Regions from separate parts of the Acholeplasma laidlawii PG-8A genome, predicted to be linked through region 2. Evidence: a T-box and tRNA genes for the amino acid it is inferred to sense, from the RefSeq annotation. Region 2 holds a T-box; the other holds one or more tRNA genes.

Region 1 (4,324 bases), 450 kb from region 2:
GAGTCTAGAATTGATGCGATGATGAAGTTCTATAACTCATTAAGTATTCAATTATTTATCGCAGTGCCACCTCAAAGGGTAAGTAACATTGTAAACTATGTGACAACATCACTAGCGATAGTTAAAGATAACGATTTTGCAATTGTAGAGGCATTCAAAAGAGAGGTTATTTAACCCTAATGACAAAACTTAAAGGTAATGGTGTATCCAGTGGTATAGCAATTGCTAAGGTACATCAATTCAAACTAAATAACATGTTTGCAATGAATAAGTATGCAACCGACAAAGCATTTGAAATCAAGCGCTTAGGGGATGCACTTTATAAAGCAGATAAGGAACTTGAAAATCTAACCAAGCAAGCTGAAGAAAGAATTGGGGTTGAACATGCCCAAATCTTTAGTGCGCAACAAATGATGATTAATGACCCTGAAATGATAAAAAATGCGCATGTTAAAATAAATGACTTTAATCTAGATGCTGCCTACGCATTTAAGCAAACTATGAGTGAAATGATAGATATGTTTGAGTTAAGTGATAATCCATACATTAAGGAACGTATCTCTGATTTAGAAGATATTTCAAATAGAGTATTACATATTTTAAGTGGAAAAACGCATAGTCTTTATGTGTTTAATGAAGATGTGATACTTGTAGCAACAGACTTAGTCCCTTCAGAAACAATCAATTTAGACACAACTTTTATTAAAGGTATTGTCATTGAAAAAGGATCTAAAACAAGTCACTCAGCAATTCTTGCACGTAATTTAGGTATTCCTGCAATTACGGGTGTTGATGTAAGTAAAATACATCACGACACACTTGCAATCATTGATGGACACACAGGGGATATTTTATTAGAACCTAGTGAAGATACCATCAAAACATACCAAACTAAACAGCAAGAAGCACTTAAATTACAATCAACGTATGAAACAATAAAAGACCTTAAAACAGCAACCATAGACAATCATGAAGTCCATTTAGCTGCAAACATTGGTGTTGATTTAGACATTCAAGAAGCACTAGATGCTAATGCTTCAGGTATTGGTTTATTACGTACAGAAAACCAGTATTTAGAATCTGATGATTTTCCAACCGAAGATGAACTATTTATCTTCTATGAAAAGGTAGCAACATCATTTGAAACTAATGAAGTCACTATTAGAACGCTTGATATTGGTGGCGATAAAAACTTAAGTTACCTCAATATGCGTAAAGAATTAAACCCATTTTTAGGTAATAGAGCAATCAGATATAGCCTAAGTTATCCATCATTATTTAAAACTCAGCTTCGTGCTATCTTACGTGCTAATACACATCAAAATATTAAAGTCATGTTTCCAATGATTTCAACTTTAAAAGAACTCATGGATGCGAAGAAGATACTAGATGAAACTTATCAAGCATTAAAGATTGAAGGACATGAAGTAAATTATCCAAAGATTGGTATGATGGTTGAAGTACCATCCGCTGCACTTGGTATAGAAAAGTTTTTACCACATATTGATTTCATCAGTATTGGAACCAATGACCTGATTCAATACATGTTTGCAGCAGATAGAATGAATGAACGTGTAGCATATCTTTATCAACCATATAATCCAATTCTTTTGTCCACCATCAAATCTATGATTGACAAGACTAATAAGCATGGTATAATAGTTAGCGTGTGCGGTGAAATGGCTGGCCATAAAGCTCAAAGTTTACTACTTATTGGCTTAGGTATCAAACATTTAAGCATGCATGCAAACTTAATTTTAGAAAACAAATACTTGATTTCTAAAACAACTTATAAGGCACTAGAAGAAATTGCCGAAAAAGCATTATTACTAGATCACCCTTACGAAGTTGAAGCACTTATAAATACATATATTAAAGGACTTAAATATTAAGTCCTTCACACGGAACAATACTCAAGAGGCTGAAGAGGCACGCTTGGAAAGCGTGTAGGGTGTAATAGCCGCGAGGGTTCAAATCCCTCTTGTTCCGCCATAATTTAACAATAGTGTTGATACAATAGTATCGACCTTACAGTATACGAAAATAGGGAGAATATCCCTTTTTTCTTTATAATAATACCGTTCTATTATAGGTTTCGCTTTGTGAGTTTAAACGCGCTATCAAAAATGTTAGTATAAAAACACAAATGGTCAATATAAAACACGAAAGCATAACACAAAAAACGATTGATTAAACTAAATTTGAATAGCTATATTGTGCCGATAACGGCATAATGTTGACTTAGCGAATAAACTATGATATACTGATATTGTGCCGATAACGGCATAATAGGAAGGTGAAGTAATGGAATACAAAAACATATCTTATTTTGCTACTAAATGGAATATTAAAGAAAGAAGAATTAGAGTACTTTGCACAGAAGGTAGAATACATGGTGTGAAAAAAGTTGGTAAAACTTGGTTAATCCCAGAAGATGCTCAAAAGCCTATTGATAAAAGATATCGACAAGTTAATGACTTGTTCTTTGATTCAATAGATTTTAGTATTATTGATGAAAAAAAGGATACAATTGATTCCCATCGACCATTCTCTCAAAACATGACTAGACAATTAAGAGATAAATTAATTATTGAATGGACTTATAATTCTAATGCAATTGAAGGTAATACACTTACTTTATCAGAAACAAAAGTAGTCTTAGAAAACGGCATAACAATTAAAGGAAAACCATTAAAAGATCATTTAGAGATAATTAATCATAAAGAAGCAATTGAATACATTGAAGACCTAGTCAGTAAAAACGTTAAACTTTCAGAATATGATATTAAAGCTGTTCATTATTTAATTTTGAAAGAGATTGATTCTACTAATGCTGGTAAATATAGACAAGAAAATGTGTTTATCAGTGGTGCTAAGCATGTGCCATCAGTATACTTAAATGTTCCATATGAAATGCAGAAAATGATTGAAAAATATCAAAGTTGGAAAGATTTACACCCTGTAGTAAGGGCTTGTTACTTACATGGAGAGTTCGTAAAAATACACCCATTTATCGATGGGAATGGTAGAACAGCAAGACTTTTATTAAATTTTGAACTCATTCAAAGTGGCTATCCACCCGTCGTAATCAAAACAGAGAATAGAGCGGATTATTATGATACACTAGATAAAGCGCATACAACAAATAATTATACAGATTTTATTAAAATTATTGTTGACTTGGTTAATGAGTCAGAGAATTTATACTTATATTTGATAGGTTAATAAGGAAGGGGGTTATACAATGACTGGTGATATTTTAAAACTATTGTCAGAGTTAAATTGGAATAATAAAGAAAAACAAACTATAGCGATTAAGGTATTATCAAGTAGGAAAGATTATAATTTTAAAATGCTAATTGCACCATTACAAAATGAATTTTATGAGAATCAAGGAATTTGGTGGAAAGATATTGCTTTAGGTTGTGCTATTGTACTAAGTAATAAGTCCGATAGTGAAATAATTAACTTATTACCCGATCTTCTAGTTTGGTTACAAGATTTGAATTGGCCGGGTGCAGTCGAAGTTTTCGAAAGGCTAAAGAAAATCCCATATTTATTAATAAAAAAATATTTGAATGATACGATTTATAAAGCACAAATAGAAAATGATGATCAGTGGATTGAATGGTTAACCCTGCTTAATAAAAGTCTTCTGACTCTATAGAATGTTAATAACATCGTATTATTGAATAATTATTTATGATTTGGATGTTTATTATTTTATATTTGTCAAGTATTAACATAAAAGAATAAAATAGCATTTCGACACAAACCTTTTAAGGTTTAATCATTATAACACACCTAAAATTAGATAGCCTGATAACTTAGTATCAGGCTTTTTTATCAAAACTGATACTATTTATAATTTTATTTATCATGAATACAAACTTGATATTTAACTAATATGGTCTCAATATGCTAAAATATGATGTGTGATAATTATTTGAAATAAGAAATGGTGGAAGTATATTTAATAACTTCTATAGCTAAAATAATGAGATTAAAAGTAAAAACAAATGATCTTGATTACCAAGGTCAAGGTGTAACAAGAATAGATGATAAAGTAACCTTTATAAAAGGTATGTTTGATGATGAAGTAGGCATCATAGAAATCACAAAATCAAAAAAGAATTTCCAACAAGCAAAACTTGTAGAACTTATTCAAAAAAATAAACAACGTGTATCTGAAAACTCTTTTGACTATGCACCGTTTTTTGGTCTATCCTTAAAAGCAGAATGCCTATGGCAACAAAAGATTACTAAAGAAACGATTAAAAAAATAACCAATTTAGATGTTGAAGTAGAAGATACTATCACAGAT
Region 2 (4,324 bases):
AGACTGGGATGCATACAGAAACCATAGAGTTGGTTTTGTATTCCAAAACTATAATTTAATTGCGCATTTAGATGTGTTATCTAATGTTGAGTTAGCTCAAACATTATCTGGTGTTTCAAGAGAAGTTAGAAGAAAAAGAGCACTTGATGTTTTAACTAGAGTTGGATTAAAAGATCATGTCAATAAGAAGCCTAATCAATTATCTGGTGGTCAACAACAGCGTGTTTCTATCGCAAGAGCACTTGTTAATAACCCAACAATTATTCTAGCGGATGAACCAACTGGTGCATTAGATAGTGAAACATCTGAAGACATTATGAATCTACTAAAAGAAATATCTAAAGATAAACTCATCATAATGGTAACCCATAATGCTGATTTAGCAAAGAGATTTTCAAATAGAATTGTAAGATTAAAAGATGGTGAAGTCATAGGGGACACCAATCCATATGATAAGAAAGATAATAAAGCATTAAAAAACGAAACAAGTAAGTCAAGTATGAGTTACTTTACTGCATTAAGACTATCCTTTAAAAATATGCTGACTAAAAAGACAAGAACACTTATTACAGCACTTGCAGGATCTATCGGTATTATTGGGGTAGCACTTGTAATGTCCTTACAATATGGATTTACAGAGTACTTAAATGATATGGAGCGCGGTACATTTGCTGGACTACCACTTGAGGTGAGTCGTTCTTATACCGACTTTAGTGCAATTATTAACGCTAACCGTGACCGTGTGGAACCAGAACCGGTTGAAGGCGGCATCATTGGTTATGAACCAGAAATTAGTTTTGCTTTTGCAACTAATGATATTACACAAGATTATATTGATTACATAGAAAATAGCGAGTTAAGTGCACATGGTACAATTGTTTATCAATATGACTATAAGACACAATACTACTATTTAGATGGCAATAAGCTTAATGCGAATCCAACATCAAATCCCCAACCTCCATTTTCATTTGTAGGTACGGATTATATTAATCAAAGTGCCTTCTCATATGATTTTGTTACGGAATATTTTGATATTGTATCAGGTAGTTATTATAACCCTTTAAAGTATGAGGCGGTTATTGTTGTAGATGAAGGACATAGATTACCTAATAACATCATGACTTTCTTAGGGTTAAGTCAAAATACAATTATTCCTTTTGAAAATTTAGTTGGTCAAACATTTAAAATATTTACAAATAATGCAATGTATAAAGAAAATGACGGTATCTTCACAGCGAAAAATACAAATGTAGATACAGCAGACTTGTTATCATTATATAATGATGAATCTAACCAAAACGTCATCACTGTTACAATTTCAGGTATTATTAAGGTGAATACAGATTTTGTCTCAGTAGGTGAAGGGATTTATTATACACCTAAAGTTGCCGAAAGAATTATTGAACTCAATACCCAATCAGATGTTGTAGTTGCACAACGTGCAAGTGAAACATCTGTTGTCAACGGTGTAACCATCAGCTTAAATAATACCAAAGAAGATGTGTTGTATACCTTGGGTGGTTATGATATTCCAAGCGGTATCTTGGTTTATCCAAATAGTTTTGATGATAAAGAGGCAATTTTAAATATATTAGATGCTTATAACATTGGTAAAGATGAAGAGGCTCAAGTAAATTATGTGGACACTGTTGCATCCGCTGTAGGTATGATTAAAACAGTGATGGATTCAATTAGTGCTGTACTAATCGCGTTTGCTGCAATATCACTTTTTGTATCAAGTGTGATGATTGGTATTATTACTTATACCTCAGTGTTAGAACGAACTAAAGAAATTGGTGTTCTTCGTTCTATTGGAGCTAGAAAAAAAGATATTTCACGTGTATTTAATGCAGAAGCTATATTAATAGGTTTATTTGCAGGTTCTTTAGGAGTTATTATTACATATTTACTTGTACCTATTGTCAATATTTTCTTAGCTGAACCAACAGGAAATGATCAAATTGCTCAGCTATTCTACCTACATGCACTATTGCTTATTGGAATTTCTGTGTTACTTACATTTGTTGCAGGATTAATACCAGCAAAAATTGCATCCAACAAAGATCCCGTAGCCGCTTTACGTAGTGAGTAAAATAGAGTATAATATATATAATACGATGAAAGAGCTAATTTTAACGTTTATGTGGTAGAGAGTCTGTGGTAGGTGAAAACAGATCATATAGTTAGAAGTTCCACTCTGGAGTGATGCTAAAAACATCCGAGTTATTCACGTTAAGAATGTATGAGCGCTATTGTTTATATACAATAGAATTAAGGTGGCACCGCGATAATCAATGGATCGTCCTTAGACTATTTTTAGTCTAAGGACGTTTATTTTATAAGGAGAAGGAAAAATGTTAGATTTAAAATATATAACTGAAAATATAGATGAAGTCATCTTGAAGTTAAATACTAGAGGTGGTGATTTTAGCCACTTAAGACAATTAATAGATTTACAAGAAGAGCGTAAATCTGTAATTAAAGAAGTTGAAGACTTAAAAGCAAAAAGAAACGAATACTCCAAAGAAATTGGGGAACTTAAAAGACAAAAACAAGATGCTTCTCACGTGTTATTAAAAGTAGAGTCCATTAAAAGTGACATACCAGCACTTGAGTTAAAACTTGGTGAGATTGATGAAAAAATTAATAAAGAACTCATCGTTTTACCAAATATTCCTGCTGACGATGTACCGGTTGGTAAAGATGAATCTGCAAATATTGAAATTAAAAAATGGGGTACTATTAGACATTTTGATTTTGAAGTAAAAGATCATACTCAATTAGGTGAAGCACTAAATATATTAGACTTTGAACGTGCAACTAAAATCACTGGTCCACGTTTTGTAGTAGATAAAGGGCTAGGTGCTAGACTGGAAAGAGCGCTTATAAACTTTATGATAGATACACATGCGTATACACATGGTTATACCGAAATCATTCCACCGTTTATTGTAAATGATAAATCTATGTATGCAACAGGACAATTTCCTAAGTTTAAAGAAGATGCTTTTAAATTAGAAGGATTTGATTGGTATTTAAATCCAACAGCAGAAGTACCAACTATTAACCTATTTAGAGATGAAATCATTGATAATGATGCATTACCAATTCAGTATGTAGCTTATACAACAGCATTTAGATCAGAGGCAGGTTCTGCTGGACGAGATACTAAGGGTATTTTAAGACAACATCAATTCAATAAAGTTGAATTAATTAAATTTGCACGACCTGAAGATTCTGAACAAGCTCATCAAGATATGTTAGCAAACTCAGAAAGAATACTACAACTATTAAATATTCCTTATCGAGTAGTTGTCTTATCAACAGGAGACATGGGCTTTGGTATGAGTAAGACATACGATATTGAAGTATGGTTACCAGGTCAAAATATGTACCGTGAAATTGGATCTATTTCAAATGCTAGAGACTTTCAAGCAAGAAGAGCCAACATTCGCTTTAAACGTTCAAAAGATGCTAAAACAGAATATGTGCATACATTAAACGGTTCTGGTTTAGCTGTTGGTAGAACAATGATTGCAGTACTAGAGAACTATCAAAATCAAGATGGATCAATTACAATACCAGAAGTCTTAAAACCATATATGGGTGTAGAAGTTATTAAATAATGTTATTCATTACAATAAATAACATAGTTTTTCATAAAGATTGAGAAATAAAGGTACAGACTATATACTAGAGGTACTTCATTTTTCTCTCTCGAAACGCCACCTTTAAAAAGGTGGCTTTTCCTTTATAAATACTAAGTTTCAAATTATGTGATAAAATTATATTAAGAAATTAATTAATCCAAGGGGGAATACAATTAATGAAAATATATTTTGTTGAAGACGAAGTTAATATTTCAGAAATTATCCGTAAATACTTAACGAGAGAAAATTATGATGTTACAGTTTTCTATGATGGTGAAACAGCCATGGAACACGTTGGTGATCCAGTTGATTTATGGATTTTAGATATTATGTTGACTGGTGAAATTGACGGTTTTGATTTAATTAAGGCAATTTCAAAAGCAAATCCAGAAGCTGCTGTTATATTTACTTCAGCTAGAGATCAAGCTTTAGATAAAATCAAAGGTCTTGAATTAGGATCTGATGATTATATTGCTAAACCATATTCACCTAAAGAATTAATGCTTAGAGTCAAAGCTGTTTTAAAACGTAAGAATTCAAGACCAGGTCATATGACTTATAGTGACTATTCTATTCAATTAGACTCTAGAGAAATTAGACAAGGTGATAAACTAATTGAACTGACTAATAAAGAGTTTGAAATGTTACTTGTATTCTTAAAAAATAAACAA

Evidence for each region. A T-box is a leader RNA that pairs with one kind of tRNA and senses whether it is charged. The one in region 2 lies ahead of serS (serine--tRNA ligase), so its partner is inferred to be a tRNA-Ser.
Region 1: it has a tRNA-Ser gene. The T-box ahead of serS (serine--tRNA ligase) is inferred to sense a tRNA for this amino acid. The anticodon was not compared.

The regions. Positions count from the first base shown of each region.
Region 1 is NC_010163.1:457,886-462,209, forward strand. It holds gene ACL_RS02180 (ATP-binding protein) at 1-174, shown strand, start outside; gene ptsP (phosphoenolpyruvate--protein phosphotransferase) at 180-1,892, shown strand; tRNA gene ACL_RS02190 (tRNA-Ser) at 1,904-1,992, shown strand; gene ACL_RS02195 (Fic family protein) at 2,494-3,225, shown strand; gene ACL_RS02200 (DUF5071 domain-containing protein) at 3,245-3,667, shown strand; gene rlmD (23S rRNA (uracil(1939)-C(5))-methyltransferase RlmD) at 3,998-4,324, shown strand, end outside.
Region 2 is NC_010163.1:10,830-15,153, forward strand. It holds gene ACL_RS00045 (ABC transporter ATP-binding protein/permease) at 1-2,095, shown strand, start outside; T-box leader at 2,112-2,313, shown strand; gene serS (serine--tRNA ligase) at 2,358-3,629, shown strand; gene ACL_RS00055 (response regulator transcription factor) at 3,830-4,324, shown strand, end outside.